Regions from separate parts of the Bradyrhizobium erythrophlei genome, predicted to be linked through region 3. Evidence: predicted binding sites of a transcription regulator. Region 3 holds the regulator's gene; each other region holds the start of a gene.
The links. Region 3 encodes HrcA, which represses chaperone genes, less so after heat shock. Its sites were predicted from a motif close to GTTAGCACTCNCNNNNNGNGAGTGCTAAC; they were not measured.
Positions count from the first base shown of each region.

Region 1 (5,343 bases), 840 kb from region 3:
CGGGGATCGCCTCATGTTCTTGCAGAACGAGCGCGGCCTCGGCGTGAAGAACGGCACGCTTGGCACCGTCGAACAGGCGAGCGCGCAATCCATGACCGTGCAGACCGACGATGGCCGATCCGTGCGGTTTGACCTGAAGGACTACAACAAAATCGACCATGGCTATGCGGCGACTATCCACAAGGCCCAGGGCATGACGGTGGACCGCACCCATGTGCTGGTAACCCCAGGCATGGATGCCCATGCGAGCTATGTCGCCTTGTCACGGCACCGAGATGGCGTGGACCTGCATTATGGCCGCGACGATTTTGCGGGTTACGACCGGCTCAACCGCACCCTGTCGCGCGACCGGGCCAAGGACATGGCCTTGGACTACAAGCGTGCCGATCCCGTGCAGAGCTATGCCGAGGGGCGTGGAATCACCTTCGGCGAGCGCGTGGCCGAGATCGTGCGCAAGGTCGTGCCCGAGAAGGTACGCGACATGTTCGACGGCCTTCGCTCCCCTGAAAGTATGCCCGGCGTGCATGGCGGAATGAGGCCGGAACGGGAAAGGAGCGGTGCGCCAGGTCTGCGGCGCGAAAGCGAGGCGCCGGAAAGGAAAGTGGAGGTAGACCCGGAAAAGGAATTGCGCCGGTTGCGTACCAGGGCGCTCGTGCGCCATGCCAGCGCCGTGGCTACGATCTTCGCGGTGCAGGAACTGGGCGGCGAGGCAAGTCCCGAGCAGGTGAAAGAACTGCAAAAGGCCCGCAAAGTCTTCGAGGAGGTGCGGCCTTATGGCTCGGTCGACGCTGAAGCCGCCTACAAGAAGGATCCAGACCTCGCCTACGAGGCGGCTAGTGGCCGGGTCAACAGAGCCATCCGCGCGCAACAGCTCGAAACCGAAATGCGCGTCAATCCAGGCCGCCGCGCCGACCGCTTCGTGGAGCGCTGGCAGGAGCTCGGCCACACCAGCCAGCGCCAGTATCAGGCGGGCGACATGTCCGGCTACAGGTCAACGCGCTCGGCGATGGGCGCCATGGCGAGAAGCCTCGAACGCGATCCGCAACTGGAATCTCTCCTCGAGAACCGCAAGCGGGAGCTCGGCATCGCATTCGAATCGGGGCGCCGGCTTGGTCTCGAACTCGCCTTCACCCACGGCATCGATCTTGGCAGAGGCCGGGGCCTCGGAATTTGATCTATCCTATTTCCGCCGTTTAAACGCCAAAGTACGCCTGTGAGCAAAATGCTCTTGCGCCCCGCAACGCCCTGTTCCTGTCTAATCTCAGATGCTGTCAGAAACAGCGAGCAGGAGGCAGCGCGGCCATGCGCGAACCAGATCGTATCATCCGTTTGAAAACCGTTCTCGCCAAGACCGGGCTGTCCCGATCCACCATCTACCGCAAGATCGCTGAGGGCACCTTCCCCGCTCAGCTCCAAATCAGCACCAACGGGTCCGGGTGGCATGAATCCGACATCAACCGCTGGATCGCAGATCCCGTCGCGTGGCATCCGAAACTCGAGTTCGATCCGGTTCGATGAACTCTGACAACGCTCCCGACCGTCCGATTTTTGCCCTCCTGTACCCTGGATGTGCCCTTGTGCAAATGCCAACTGGCGCGGCCGGTCCTGATCCCCTTATCGTAGAGATCATCGAAGCACCTCTTTGAACCATGGCTGACAACGACAACAACAAACAGCGCCGGCTCGTCGAGTTTAAGGATGGGTGCCGCTATGGAAAGTTCGGAAAAACGAAAGCCTATGAGCTGATCGCGCAGGAACGGATCAGGGCCTACAAGATGGGAGGCAAGACGCTCATCGATCTCGATAGCATCGATGAATATCATGCTTCGCTGCCACGAGTTGAATCACGGGCTATGCTTTAGCCGGATTTGCGCAGCGGCACGGCAACTCACTTGCGTAGGCGATCGAGACGATTGGCCTAATGCTGCATCAGGCGCACGCGTTCGCTCCAATAGACTGCCCGGTTGTGGATGCCACGTGGAGTACCAATTACAATGAGCAAACCGCTGAGGTCGTGAAGCGCGGACTGATCTTCGGCCTGTTTCCGGGGTTCGGACTCGCACTCGTCGCAGCGATAGTCCTGGAGACTCGCGAGCAAAAGCGCGTTGCGGAAATGAGTGCGCGCGTCCAACGCATCGTGGCAGGCGAGCAACGGCTACCGACAAGCGGCACCGACGAGCCGCTGGATAGGCTCGCCACTCTCGTCAATGGCATGCTGGACGAAATCGAGATGCTGTCCAGAGCCTCGCCAGCGCCGGCGACGACATTGCGCATGACCTGCGGTCGCCGCTTACGGCCGTCCGGATCGGCCTCGACCGGGCTCGCGCCAACGCCAATTCGGTCGCGGACTGGCAGACGGCAGTCGATAAAGCGATCGCGCGCATTGACCATGCGATCTCGATCGTTGCCGCGCTTTTGCGCATTCGCGAGATTGAGCAGGTTCGACGCACGGATGGGTTCGGCAACGTTGCGTTGGCCGACCTGGTGGGCGAGATTGGCGAACTCTACGAGCCGTTGGCCGAGCAGAAGCGGATCGAACTTAGGGTGAGAACGGAATCGGAGCTAATTGTGCGCGGTGACCGCGACCTTCTTTTCGAAGTGGTTGCCAACCTGCTCGACAATGCCATCACTTCACGCCGGAAAGGGGGCGTATTGATGTCTGTCTTACAAGCCGCGGCAACGACGGCTTCGTGCGAGTGACCGACACCGGACCGGGGGTCCGCGAGGACGAGCGCGAGCTGGTTGTGCAGCGATTCTACCGATCAGATCGAAGCCGCCATATCAAGGGCTTGGGGCTGGGTCTCAGCCTAGTTGCGGCGATCGTCAAGCTGCACGGTTTCCGCTTTGACATCCTGCCCGGGCTAGGTTTTGTGGTTGAAATAGCATTTCGCCCCAAAACGGCCAGTTCAGTCTGAAATGGCGAAGGACCGCCGAGATCAGTGACGGGCTACTCCGGTTCGTCTGGTACGAGGCGGGGGATGTGTCCGCTTCGCGCCACAGAGCGACACTCGCGGTACTTCGCTGTGGCGTGCGCGGCGACCTTTCAGGTGGCGGGCCTCGGGCTTATGTCATCCGCCGCCATGCGCGGCAATTAGCGTCATCTGCAGGTATCCGCGAAAGATTGACCCAGATGCTAGCCGTGTCGTTGGTCGTGAGTTTCAAAATCATTGCGAAAACGCCGTGGTTGCGCCGGATGGTAACCGCCAGCGGCCCTTGGGCAGTTAGTCGTGCTGCCTTTGAACGGAATATCGTTTCGGGAAGGTCTTGTACGCCCCCTACGCCGGCTTACTTCTAGGTGGTTAGCACTCGCTAGCCTCGACTGCTATTTAGTCCAAGCAACAACAATCAGAAAATAGGAGGACAGCATGAAATTCCGTCCGCTTCACGACCGCGTCGTGGTCAAGCGTATCGACGCCGAAGAGAAGACCACTGGCGGCATCATCATTCCGGACACTGCCAAGGAAAAGCCCTCGCAGGGCGAAATCACCGCCGTCGGTCCGGGTGGCCGCGACGAAGCCGGCAAGCTGATCCCGATTGACCTCAAGGTTGGCGACCGCGTGTTGTTCGGCAAGTGGTCGGGCACCGAGGTCAAGCTCGATGGTCAGGAACTGCTGATCATGAAGGAAAGCGACATTATGGGCGTTCTCACCGATCTGCCCGCCGCTAAGAAGAAAGCCGCGTAAGCGCGCCAGTCACTTTACCTCATCCTGAGGAGCCGGCACAGCCGGCGTCTCGAAGGATGCGGCCCGCAGGTTCAAATCTCATCCCCGAAGAACCCGCCTATTTCAGCGGTATGGGATCGATGGAAAACGGAGACCATTATGTCAGCCAAAGAAGTCAAATTCGGCGTCGATGCCCGCGACAGGATGTTGCGCGGCGTCGAAATTCTCAACAACGCGGTAAAAGTGACGCTCGGCCCGAAGGGCCGCAACGTCGTGCTCGACAAGTCATTCGGCGCGCCCCGCATCACCAAGGATGGCGTCACCGTCGCCAAGGAAATCGAGCTTGACGACAAGTTCGAGAACATGGGCGCCCAGATGGTGCGCGAAGTCGCCTCCAAGTCGGCCGATGCCGCCGGCGACGGCACCACCACCGCGACCGTTCTGGCGGCTGCGATCGTGCGCGAAGGCGCCAAGGCCGTTGCCGCCGGCATGAACCCGATGGATCTGAAGCGCGGTATCGACCTCGCGGTCGAAGCCGTCGTTGCGGACCTCGTCAAGAACTCCAAGAAGGTCACCTCGAACGAGGAAATCGCCCAGGTCGGCACTATTTCGGCCAACGGCGATGCCGAGATCGGCAAGTTCCTCTCCGACGCCATGAAGAAGGTCGGCAACGAGGGCGTGATCACGGTCGAGGAAGCCAAGTCGCTTGAGACCGAACTCGAGGTCGTCGAAGGCATGCAGTTCGACCGCGGCTACATCTCGCCCTACTTCGTCACCAATGCCGACAAGATGCGCGTTGAAATGGAAGATGCCTACGTCCTCATCAGTGAAAAGAAGCTGTCTCAGTTAAATGAATTGCTTCCCTTACTGGAAGCCGTGGCGCAGAGCGGTAAGCCGCTTGTGATTATCGCGGAAGACGTCGAAGGCGAGGCCCTCGCCACCCTGGTCGTCAACCGTCTGCGTGGCGGTCTGAAGGTCGCGGCCGTCAAGGCTCCGGGCTTCGGCGATCGCCGCAAGGCCATGCTGCAGGACATCGCGATCCTGACCGGTGGCCAGGCCATCTCGGAAGATCTCGGCATCAAGCTCGAGAACGTCACCCTCAACATGCTCGGCCGCGCCAAGAAGGTGATGATCGACAAGGAAAACACCACGATCGTCAACGGCGCCGGCAAGAAGGTCGACATCGAAGCTCGCGTGGCGCAGATCAAGGCGCAGATCGAGGAAACCACCTCGGACTACGACCGCGAGAAGCTCCAGGAACGCCTGGCCAAGCTCGCCGGCGGCGTCGCGGTGATCCGCGTCGGCGGCGCGACCGAGGTCGAGGTGAAGGAGCGCAAGGATCGCGTGGATGACGCGATGCATGCGACCCGTGCGGCTGTGGAAGAAGGCATCGTTCCGGGCGGCGGTGTCGCTCTGCTGCGTGCTTCCGAGCACCTAAAGGGCATTCGCACCAAGAACGACGACCAGAAGACCGGCGTCGAGATCGTGCGCAAAGCACTATCCTATCCGGCCCGCCAGATCGCGATCAACGCGGGCGAAGACGGCTCCGTCATCGTCGGCAAGATCCTCGAAAAGGATCAGTATTCGTTCGGCTTCGACAGCCAGACTGGCGAATACGTCAACCTGATCTCCAAGGGCATCATTGACCCGACCAAGGTGGTCCGTGTGGCAATCCAGAACG
Region 1 is NZ_LT670849.1:3,802,629-3,807,971, reverse strand. It holds gene traA (Ti-type conjugative transfer relaxase TraA) at 1-1,174, shown strand, start outside; gene BUA38_RS17705 (helix-turn-helix transcriptional regulator) at 1,303-1,518, shown strand; gene BUA38_RS17700 (helix-turn-helix domain-containing protein) at 1,650-1,862, shown strand; gene BUA38_RS38080 (hypothetical protein) at 2,473-2,700, shown strand; gene BUA38_RS38075 (ATP-binding protein) at 2,691-2,915, shown strand; gene BUA38_RS17680 (co-chaperone GroES) at 3,366-3,683, shown strand; gene groL (chaperonin GroEL) at 3,822-5,343, shown strand, end outside.
Region 1: BUA38_RS17680 (co-chaperone GroES) is a predicted target of HrcA. The motif match lies at 3,299-3,327, and genes of this name have one in related genera.

Region 2 (5,343 bases), 2.7 Mb from region 3:
CGCCGTTCACCGTGCAGCAGCGCGATCCGTTCCGGCGGCGAAATCTCAGTCCAGCAGATCCACTCCTGGTAGTCCGTTCCATCCGGTCCGTGCATCACGAAGTCCCACACGCCGCCGGCGCGGAACTCAAACGCCCGCGTGGTGGTGGTGAACCCCGTGGGTCCCCACCATCGCGACAGGTGCCGGACTTCGGTGAACGCCTCGAACACCAGCTCCCGTGGGGCGCTAATGATCCGCGAGATCACGATCTCGCGGTCGGCCGTCGCCGACTGCGCGTCCCATCCTTTTACTGCCATCGGTCACTTCTCCTTCCTTGCCTTCTTGAGGTCCTGCACGTACGCGTCCAGCCGGTTGAAGCTCTCGTTCCAGAACCGTTCGAACCCGCCGGTCCACTCGTGGACCGCCCGCAACTCGTAGGCGTCAAGGCTGTACAGGCGCTGCTTGCCTGCCTTGCGGTCCCGCACCAGCCCGACTTCGCGGAGCACCCGCAGGTGTTTGGACGTCCCCGGCTGGGTCATCCCTAGCTCTTCGGCCAACTCGGTCACCGGCAGCTCACCCGTCCGCAGCAGGACCAGGATCTCCCGGCGCTGCGGCTCGGCGATCGCGTTGAAGATATCCGACGTGGTCGCTGCTCGTGCCATGCGCTCATCATATACCGATATCGGAATATGTAAAGCCGGAGCAATCAGGCGGGTCACAAACAAAAACCCCGGCATCGCTGCCGGGGTTTTGCATTTTGTAGATCGCTGATGCGAATGGATCAGAAGTCCATGCCGCCCATGCCGCCGCCCGGAGGCATTGCGGGGCCGCCAGCGTTCTTCTTCGGCACTTCGGCGACCATGGCCTCGGTCGTGATCAGGAGCGCGGCTACGGAGGCAGCGTTCTGGATCGCGGCGCGGACCACCTTGGTCGGGTCGATGATGCCCTTGGTGACCAGGTTGCCGTATTCGCCGGTCTGGCTGTCGAAGCCGAACGCATACTGATCCTTTTCGAGGATCTTGCCGACGATGACGGAGCCGTCCTCGCCCGCGTTGATCGCGATCTGGCGAGCCGGCCAGGACAGCGCCTTGCGCACGATCTCGACGCCGGTCCTCTGGTCGTCGTTTGCGGTCTTGATGCGCTTGAGCTGCTCGGAAGCGCGCAGCAGGGCGACGCCGCCGCCCGGTACGATGCCTTCTTCAACAGCCGCACGGGTCGCATGCATCGCGTCATCCACGCGATCCTTGCGCTCCTTCACCTCGACCTCGGTCGCGCCACCGACGCGGATCACCGCGACGCCGCCGGCGAGCTTGGCTAGACGCTCCTGGAGCTTCTCACGGTCGTAGTCCGAGGTGGTTTCCTCAATCTGCGCCTTGATCTGGTTCACGCGCGCCTCGATGTCGACCTTCTTGCCGGCGCCGTTGACGATCGTGGTGTTTTCCTTGTCGATCATCACCTTCTTGGCGCGGCCAAGCATGTTCAGGGTGACGTTCTCGAGCTTGATGCCGAGGTCTTCCGAGATCGCCTGGCCGCCGGTCAGGATCGCGATGTCCTGCAGCATGGCCTTGCGGCGATCGCCGAAGCCCGGAGCCTTGACGGCCGCGACCTTCAGGCCGCCACGCAGACGGTTGACGACGAGGGTGGCGAGAGCTTCGCCTTCGACGTCTTCCGCGACGATGACGAGCGGCTTGCCGGTCTGCACCACGGCTTCGAGCAGCGGGAGCAGCTCGTTGAGCGAGGACAGCTTCTTCTCGTTGATCAGGATGTAGGCATCGTCCATCTCAACGCGCATCTTGTCGGCGTTGGTGACGAAGTAGGGCGAGATGTAGCCGCGGTCGAACTGCATGCCTTCGACGACATCGAGTTCGGTTTCCAGCGACTTGGCTTCCTCGACCGTGATCACGCCCTCGTTGCCGACCTTCTTCATGGCGTCGGAGAGGAACTTGCCGATCTCGGCGTCGCCGTTGGCCGAGATAGTGCCGACCTGGGCGATTTCCTCGTTCGAGGTGACCTTCTTGGAGTTCTTGACGAGGTCCGCAACGACGGCTTCGACCGCGAGGTCGATACCGCGCTTCAGATCCATCGGGTTCATGCCGGCGGCAACCGACTTGGCGCCTTCGCGAACGATCGCAGCGGCAAGAACCGTTGCGGTGGTGGTGCCGTCGCCGGCCGCGTCAGCGGACTTGGAGGCGACTTCGCGCACCATCTGGGCGCCCATGTTCTCGAACTTGTCCTCAAGCTCGATTTCCTTGGCGACAGTGACGCCGTCCTTGGTGATGCGGGGCGCGCCGAACGACTTGTCGAGCACGACGTTGCGGCCCTTCGGGCCGAGCGTCACCTTGACGGCGTTGGCGAGGATATCGACGCCGCGCAGCATGCGGTCGCGGGCGTCGACGCCGAATTTTACTTCTTTGGCTGACATTGATTGTTTCCTTGGAATCTAGGGAAGGGGAACGACGCTTAAGCGGCTTTCTTCTTGCTGGCGGGGACGTCGGTCAGGACGCCCATGATGTCGCTCTCCTTCATGATCAGGAGATCTTCGCCATCGATCTTGACCTCGGTGCCCGACCACTTGCCGAACAGGACGCGGTCGCCGACCTTGATGTCGATCGGGATCAGCTTGCCGGCTTCGTCGCGGCCGCCGGGGCCGACAGCGGTGACTTCACCCTGGGAGGGCTTTTCCTTGGCCGTGTCGGGAATGATGATGCCGCCTGCGGTCTTCTCTTCGGCGTCGATGCGCTTGACCACGACGCGGTCGTGAAGCGGACGGAATTTCATGCAGTCCTCCTAAGTTTCTGAAGATGTTTGCGAATTTTGCAAAATTGGCAATCGCCGCCGACGAGTGCCAGCGGGCAAAATGGAGATAGTCCAGAGCGTTAAGGGAGACAAGAGGCGATAGCAGAAAAATTGGCACTCAAATAGGGCACGTGCCAGTTTTCGCGCTCATCGTTAACGCGACCGGGTTCGGGCCGCGCCGCGCTATTAGCAGCCTCTCTAAGTGGCTGCTAATGCAGACTTTTTCAACACATCGTTAAACATTTAAGCTTGTGATGGGTTGTTCGCGTGCGTCACATTTCTCTGATGTGAGTGCATCTCGACTCAAGGTGGCGGCCTGCCATCCGGGCTCACGCCACCGCGGCCAGTGCACTCTCGCAAATGGAGGGTTGGCATGGTCTCGCGGGTTGGCGTTTCCGAAGACTTCCGGAAACAAGTGCTGGGTTACGGGCTGACGACGGCGGAAATTCTCTATCGGATGCCGGATCATCCATCGCTGCTACAGAGCTACGTCTGGCAGAACTACGACCTGTTTCCGAAATTTCCGGCGCTGAGCGACTTCCTCCATTTCTGGCAAACCAAGCTCGAGGGGCCGCTTTATTCGGTTCGCGTCGCCCACTCCAAGCTGATCAAGCCCGCCGAACTTCGCGCCGTCGACGGCGTGTTCCGCCTGCATTGATTGGGAATGCGTGGCCACGGCGTTCCCCGGACGCTGCGCAGCGCGCTAGCGGTGGGCTGCTGATCCGGGGCCCATCTAACTAGGTTCCGGCTCTGCGGAGCGGCACTGACGCGCCGCACCGCGTCCGGGACACGAGATGGCAGGTTGCGCTTCGCTAAACCATCTTACGAAGCTGTGATACGCTTCGCTTTCCTGATTTGTCGGGAAGGGAGCAATCATGGCCAAAAAGAAATCGAAGAAGCCGGCCGCGCGCGCGACCGCCAAATCGCGTGCAGCGGCGAAGACATCGGCGCGCAAGAAATCGTCAACTCGAAAGGTTGTCGCCAAGTCGAACGCCAAGTCGAACGCGCGGCGAAAATTGAAGAGCAAGGGCAGGGCGGCGGCGCCGGTCAAGCGCGCGCGACCGAAGCAGCATGTCGCCATCAGCCATCACCGCGACGAGGACTTCAAATCCGACGGGCTGCGCGCCTATGCGCAATATCGCGACCTCGGCGTGGTCGAAGCCAGCGGTGGCGTGGCGCGGGCGCATGTCATCCGCCTGATCGGCCCGTGCGATCCGAACGAAGTGTCAAAGCTGCACTTCCACGACGTCGATTTCCAGATGGTCTACGTGCTCAAGGGTTGGGTGAAGACCTACATGGAAGGTGTTGGCGAAACGACGTTCCAGATCGGCAGCTCCTGGACCCAGCCGCCGCGCATCAAGCACCTGATCATGGACTATTCCGACGACGTCGAATTGCTGGAAGTGATCCTGCCGGCCGACTTCAAGACCGTCGAACTGGCGGCGTGATTCCTCGCTTGCGCGTTTGAACCGGTCGACGGCGTCCTGCGACGAACAGCGGAAGGAAGCCAGCGTGCGCCGTGCACGGCCTGGTTTATCGATGGGGCGCTCTTGAAAATTTCATCCACGATCCTCGCCGTTGCGGTTGGCCTGAACTGCGCGGCCGCCATGGCACAGCAACAACAATCGCCGCCTCCCGATCTTGGCCTGCACGAGATCGCGGATTCCGACATGGATCGTTACATCGCCAAGTCCAACGGCGTTGTCGGCCTCCTGAACGCTTCGCTACGCGGCAAGGAATCCTGGAACAGATATCTCAGCTGGGTCGACGTGAAGCGCGGCCCGACCGGCAAGGAGCGCATCATCTACGGCCTGTACTCGGTCGGATCGTCGGCCAAGGACGCGATAGAGAAGGCGCGCAAGGCGGCGGGCGACAAGCCGGCGATCCCTGCACTCGACGATGCAACCAGGCAGCTCGCCTCGGCCTTCGAAGCGCTGATTCCGATCCTGAACGAAGCGGAAGCCTATTACGATCGCAAGGATTACCTTTCCGACAACATGGCAGGAGGCAAGGCGCTGCACGAAAAAATGGTTCCGGCGGTAACGGCGTTTCTCGCGGCACGCGCCACGACCGACGCACTGCAGGAGCAGTTCAAGGACATGCTCGACCGCGAGCAGCTGGCGAAGATCGAAAAGGCCGAAGGCAGGAGCGTGCGCTGGCAGGTGCGAAACACCATGACGCTGGCGAAGAAGGCGGTCGACTTGATGCCGTCGAACCCGAAAGGCGGCGCCGACCTCCAGCAGTTCGATGCGGCGCTTGCGACTCTCGGCAACGCGGTGCGCGACTTCGATACGGCGGTCCGTGAGTCCGGAAAATCAACGTCGATCGACTCGTATCCGCGCGACATTCTCGGCAAATTGCGCGAGATGCGCGACAACATCGCCAAGGGCCGCGCCGACAACATGACGTATTCGATGGACTATAATGGCGTCATCCAGCGCTATAACATGATGGTGACGCTGTCGAACGCGTTCCATTGACCGCGTAACGCTGTCACGTCAGCACGCCGACGATTGCGCCCATCAGGCAGGTCGTCAGCGTGCCCGAGACGATCGATTTGAGCCCGAG
Region 2 is NZ_LT670849.1:5,622,993-5,628,335, forward strand. It holds gene BUA38_RS26780 (SRPBCC family protein) at 1-296, opposite strand, end outside; gene BUA38_RS26785 (ArsR/SmtB family transcription factor) at 300-698, opposite strand; gene groL (chaperonin GroEL) at 761-2,401, opposite strand; gene BUA38_RS26795 (co-chaperone GroES) at 2,440-2,757, opposite strand; gene BUA38_RS26800 (usg protein) at 3,149-3,433, shown strand; gene BUA38_RS26805 (cupin domain-containing protein) at 3,651-4,223, shown strand; gene BUA38_RS26810 (YiiG family protein) at 4,326-5,255, shown strand; gene BUA38_RS26815 (NupC/NupG family nucleoside CNT transporter) at 5,269-5,343, opposite strand, start outside.
Region 2: BUA38_RS26795 (co-chaperone GroES) is a predicted target of HrcA. The motif match lies at 2,801-2,829, and genes of this name have one in related genera.

Region 3 (5,343 bases):
CCGCTTCGCCGATCAGGCCGCGCGCGCCATTCCCGGCATGCACACCGGAAAAATCACGATGTCCGAGCCGGTCCGGATCGACGGGATGGCGGGATATGAGACCCGGATCGATGCCACCTCTGGCCGTAACGATACGCCGGTCACGCTGGTGCAGTGGCTGCGCTTCGGCGGCGGGGGCTCGATGCGGATCATCGGCAGCGCGCCGCGCGATCAATGGGAAAAGGCCTTTCCGCGTTTCCGCGCGGTCCGCGACGCAATCGAGCCGCGCTAGCGTAGCGGTTCAAAAGTCCGCACGGACTTCGGAATCGGGGCGCTAGTTTGTGTAGCAGACAGCGCCACTTTCTTGATCTTCCGCCGGCCGCCTGATTTGCTACCCTCGTCCTGAAGAGGGAGGGCACCACATGATCAACCGAAGACAGACACTCGCAACCCTGGGCAGCCTCGCCGCCACCGTGGTTGCTTCACGGCCGCTCTGGGCGGCCGCCTCGATCAAGATCGACGATGCATCGGCCTTGCTCGTCATCGACGTACAGAATTGTTTCCTGCCCGGCGGCAGCCTTGCCGTGAAAGAGGGCGATCAGGTCGTCCCGGTCATCAACAAGCTCGCCAAGGGCTTTGCCAACGTCGTGATGACCCAGGACTGGCACACCCCCGGGCACGTCTCGTTCGCGTCCTCGCATGCCGGCAAGAAACCGTTCGAAACCGTCGATCTGGCTTACGGCAAGCAGGTGCTGTGGCCCGATCACTGCGTGCAGGGCACCGACGGCGCGTCGCTGTCGAAGGATCTCTCGATCCCGCAGGCCGAGCTCATCATCCGCAAGGGCTATCACAAGGACACCGACAGCTATTCGGCCTTCACCGAGGCCGACGGCAAGACGACGACAGGCCTTGCCGCCTGGCTCAAGGCGCGCAAGCTGCAAAAACTTTTCGTTGCGGGCCTTGCTACCGACTTCTGCGTGGCGTGGACCGCGATGGATGCGCGCAAGGCAGGTTTCGACGCCTATGTCATCGAGGACGCCTGCCGCGGCATCGACACCCAGGGCTCGCTTGCCAAGGCATGGGCCGACATGGCCAAGGCGGGCGTGAAGCGAATCCAGTCCAGCGATATCGCCGTGTAACAAGGATATCTGACCCTCATGGTGAGGAGCCGCGTCATTTGACGCGGCGTCTCGAACCATAAGGCCGCCGACACGGGCCACATCCTTCGAGACGCGCGCAATGCGCGCTCCTCAGGATGAGGGGGTCAGGAGCCGCCTGCTTATTGCTGCTGCTCCGGCGCGGGCGTCTTCGCCCCGCCCTTGGAGACAGCGACCAGCGCCGGACGCAGCACGCGTTCGCCGATCGTGTAGCCGGCCTGAACCACCTGCACCACGGTACCCGCCGGCACCGAAGCATCGGGAACTTCGTACATCGCCTGCTGGAAATTCGGATTGAACTTCTCGCCCAGCGGATCGAACTTCTTGACGCCGTTTTTCTCGAGCGTATTGAGCAGGGAGCGCTCCGTGAGCTCGACGCCTTCGATCAGCGTCTTCAGCATCGGGTCGGCCAGTTCCCGCGTCTCAGCCGGCACCGCATCGAGCGCGCGCTGAAGACTATCGGCGATGTCGAGCACGTCGCGCGCAAAGCCGGTGATGCCATAGACCTTCGAATCGGCAACCTCCCGACGGGTCCGCTGACGAAGGTTTTCCATTTCGGCCAGCGTGCGCAGGGTCTTGTCGCGCGCCTCGGCCAGTTCCTTGGCGAGCGCCTCCGCAGACCCTTCTTCCGGATCGTCCGGCATGATGTAGGGCTTGGAAACCACGGGCTCCGCTCCTTGCTCAGGGCTCGCCGAATTGTCGTTCTGCCCCTTGGGATCGGTCATGCGACTACCTTTTCGAAATCGTCTGCTGGATCGTTGAATGATTGCGCCGGATATCGTGCTTTAGCGGCCGAAAATCAAGCTCCAAACGGGCTGTGAGACGCCCGGATCAGCCGCCCAGCATGCGGCTGACGATCCGCGCCGCGTAATCCACCGTCGGGATCACGCGCGCATAATTGAGCCGGGTCGGCCCGATCACGCCGAGAACGCCGACAATCTTGCCCGCCCCGTCCCGATAGGGCGCGATAATCGTCGACGAACCCGACAGCGAAAACAGCTTGTTCTCCGATCCGATGAAAATCCTCACCCCTTCGGCGCTTTCGGCGCGGCCGAGCAGATCGATGACGCCGCGCTTGGTCTCGAGATCATCGAACAACAGGCGGATGCGTTCCAGATCTTCGAGCGCGTGCAGATCTTCCAGGAGATTGGCGTGGCCACGCACGATCAGCTGGCGATCCTCGTTTTCACCGCCGGACCAGCTTGCGAGCCCTGCCGCGATCACCTTCTGCGTCAGCTGATCGAGCTCGGCGCGGCCATGCGCCAGCGCGGTTTCGAGTTCGAGCCGCGCTTCCGCCAGCGTTCGCCCCCGGATCCGCGCGTTGAGAAAGTTGGTCGCTTCGATCAGCGCCGACGACGGCACGCCCGGCGGCAGCACCAGCACGCGGTTTTCGACCTGGCCGTCCTCGCTGACCAGCACGACCAGCGCCCGCTCCGGTTCCAGCCGCACGAATTCGATGTGCTTCAGCCGCGAATTGGATTTGCCGGTCAACACCACCGAGGCGGCGCGCGTCAGCCCGGAGAGCCGGGTCAGCGCCTCGCCGAGCGCGGCCTCGACGGATTGCGCCCGCCCTACAGCCGCAAGCTGGGTCTGGATCGACTGCCGCTCCGCTTCGGTGAGATCGCCGACCTGCATCAGGGCATCGACAAAGAACCGCAGGCCTATTTCGGTCGGCAGCCGGCCGGCCGAGGTGTGCGGCGCGTAGATCAGCCCGAGCGCCTCGAGATCGGCCATCACGTTGCGGACCGACGCCGGCGACAGTGGAACCGCGATCAGGCGCGAAATATTCCGCGAACCGACCGGCTCGCCGGTGGCGAGGTAACTCTCGACGATCTGGCGAAAGATGTCCCGCGAGCGCTCGTTGAGCTGGGCAAGCCCGGCATGCGAGGAAATCAGGCCAATCGGATCGTGATGAGCCAAAATCGAAAACTCCCAAAAATCGCGCTGATCTTGTCTATCTAGGTGTCCCCTGACAAGCGTGCATCAAGGAAAAGCCTTGCCGCACCGCAGGCGCCCTCCTAGAAGGACGCCGGGCCGTCAAATAGGCTGTGCCTTGGTTAATTTCGGAGGATTCTCATGCGTCCAAGCCGCCGTGCGCCGGATGAACTGCGCGCCGTGTCGCTGGAACGCGGCGTGGTCAAGTATGCGGAAGGGTCCTGCCTCGTTAAATTCGGCGACACCCATGTGCTGGTGACGGCGACGCTGGAAGAACGCCTTCCGCCCTGGCTCAAGGGTCAGGGCCGCGGCTGGGTGACGGCCGAATACGGCATGCTGCCGCGGGCAACCCTGGAACGCACCCGGCGGGAAGCTTCCAGCGGCAAGCAAAGCGGACGTACGGTGGAGATCCAGCGTCTGATCGGCCGCTCGCTGCGCACTGCGCTCGACCTGGAAGCGCTCGGCGAGCGCCAGATCACGGTCGATTGCGACGTGCTGCAGGCCGACGGCGGCACACGGACCGCCTCCATCACCGGCGCCTGGGTCGCGCTCGCCGACTGCATCTCCTGGATGAAGGCGCGCAACATGATCAAGACCAACGTCCTGCGCGACCATGTCGCCGCGATCTCCTGCGGCATCTATAACGGAGCGCCGGTGCTCGACCTCGATTACGCCGAGGACTCTTCTGCCGAGACCGACGCCAATTTCGTCATGACCGGCGACGGCCGGATCATCGAAGTGCAGGGCACCGCCGAGAAGACGCCATTCTCGCAGGACGAGTTCCTGGCGCTGATGGCGCTGGCGCAAAAGGGCGTCGCCCGGCTTGTCGACTTGCAGAAGATGGCGGTGGGGTAGGAGATGCCCCGTCGCATAACCGGCCAGCTTGTGATTGCGACCCATAATCCCGGCAAGCTCGTCGAGATGCGCGAATTGCTGGCGCCGCACGGCGTCACGGCGATTTCGGCAACCGATCTCAATCTCGCCGAACCCGAAGAGACCGGCGACAATTTTGCCGCCAACGCCAAAATCAAGGCGGCCGCGGCCGCGACGGCGGCGAACCTTCCTGCGTTTGCTGATGATTCCGGTCTCGTGGTCGACGCGCTCGACGGCGCACCCGGAATCTATTCGGCGCGCTGGGCCGGACCGTCGAAAGATTTCAACGGCGCGATGACCCGGATCGAACGGTTGCTGGCCGAGCGCGGCGCGACCGAACCCGCCCAGCGAAAAGCCCACTTCGTTTCGGCACTGTGCGTTGCCTGGCCCGACGGCCACCTCGAAGAAGTCGAGGCGCGCGTCGACGGCACGCTGGTCTGGCCGCCGCGCGGCACCGCCGGCTTCGGCTACGATCCGATGTTCTTGCCCGACGGCCACGACCGCACCTTCGGCGAGATGAGCGGAATCGAGAAGCACGGCCTGCCGCCGCTCGGCAAAGGGCTCTCCCACAGGGCGCGCGCTTTCGTCAAACTCGCGGAGCGCTGCCTTGACTAGTGCCGCCCATTTGAAGTTCCTACACCACAAGCTGCGAATTCCGTTCAGGAACTTCAAATGGAGAAGCGGCACTAGAATTGTTAAGTTTGCTAGAGCCCATGACTTTCCGAAGTTCGTGAAAGGTGGCTGCTGAGATGGAGCACGAACTTCGGAAAGTAGGCACTAGTGGGCAAAACCAGCAAGAAGCCTTCGGCGTCTACGTGCACTGGCCGTTCTGCCTGTCGAAATGCCCCTATTGCGATTTCAACAGCCACGTCCGTCACGCCGCCATCGACGAGGAGCGTTTTGCGCGCGCCTTTGCGCGCGAGATCGAGACCACCGCAAGCCGCGCTGATGGCCGCGAAGTCACCTCGATTTTTCTCGGCGGCGGCACGCCCTCGCTGATGCAACCGCGGACGGTCGCCGCGATCCTCGACGCCATCGGCAAGCACTGGAACGTGGCTGGCGACGCCGAAGTGACGCTGGAGGCCAATCCGACCAGCGTGGAAGCAACGCGCTTCGCCGGCTATCGCGCCGCCGGCGTCAACCGCGTCTCGCTCGGCGTGCAGGCACTCGACGATGCGTCACTGAAAGAGCTCGGACGGCTGCACTCGGCGCGCGAGGCGCTGGATGCGATCGCCATCGCGCGTCGCTCGTTCGAACGCTATTCCTTCGATCTCATCTATGCGCGTCCCGACCAGACCGCGGAGGCCTGGACCAGCGAGTTGACGTTGGCGATTCGAGAAGCGGCCGAACACCTCTCGCTCTATCAACTGACGATCGAGGAAGGCACGCCGTTCTTCGG
Region 3 is NZ_LT670849.1:2,964,296-2,969,638, reverse strand. It holds gene BUA38_RS13795 (hypothetical protein) at 1-271, shown strand, start outside; gene pncA (bifunctional nicotinamidase/pyrazinamidase) at 402-1,118, shown strand; gene grpE (nucleotide exchange factor GrpE) at 1,259-1,861, opposite strand; gene hrcA (heat-inducible transcriptional repressor HrcA) at 1,968-3,056, opposite strand; gene rph (ribonuclease PH) at 3,213-3,926, shown strand; gene rdgB (RdgB/HAM1 family non-canonical purine NTP pyrophosphatase) at 3,930-4,559, shown strand; gene hemW (radical SAM family heme chaperone HemW) at 4,694-5,343, shown strand, end outside.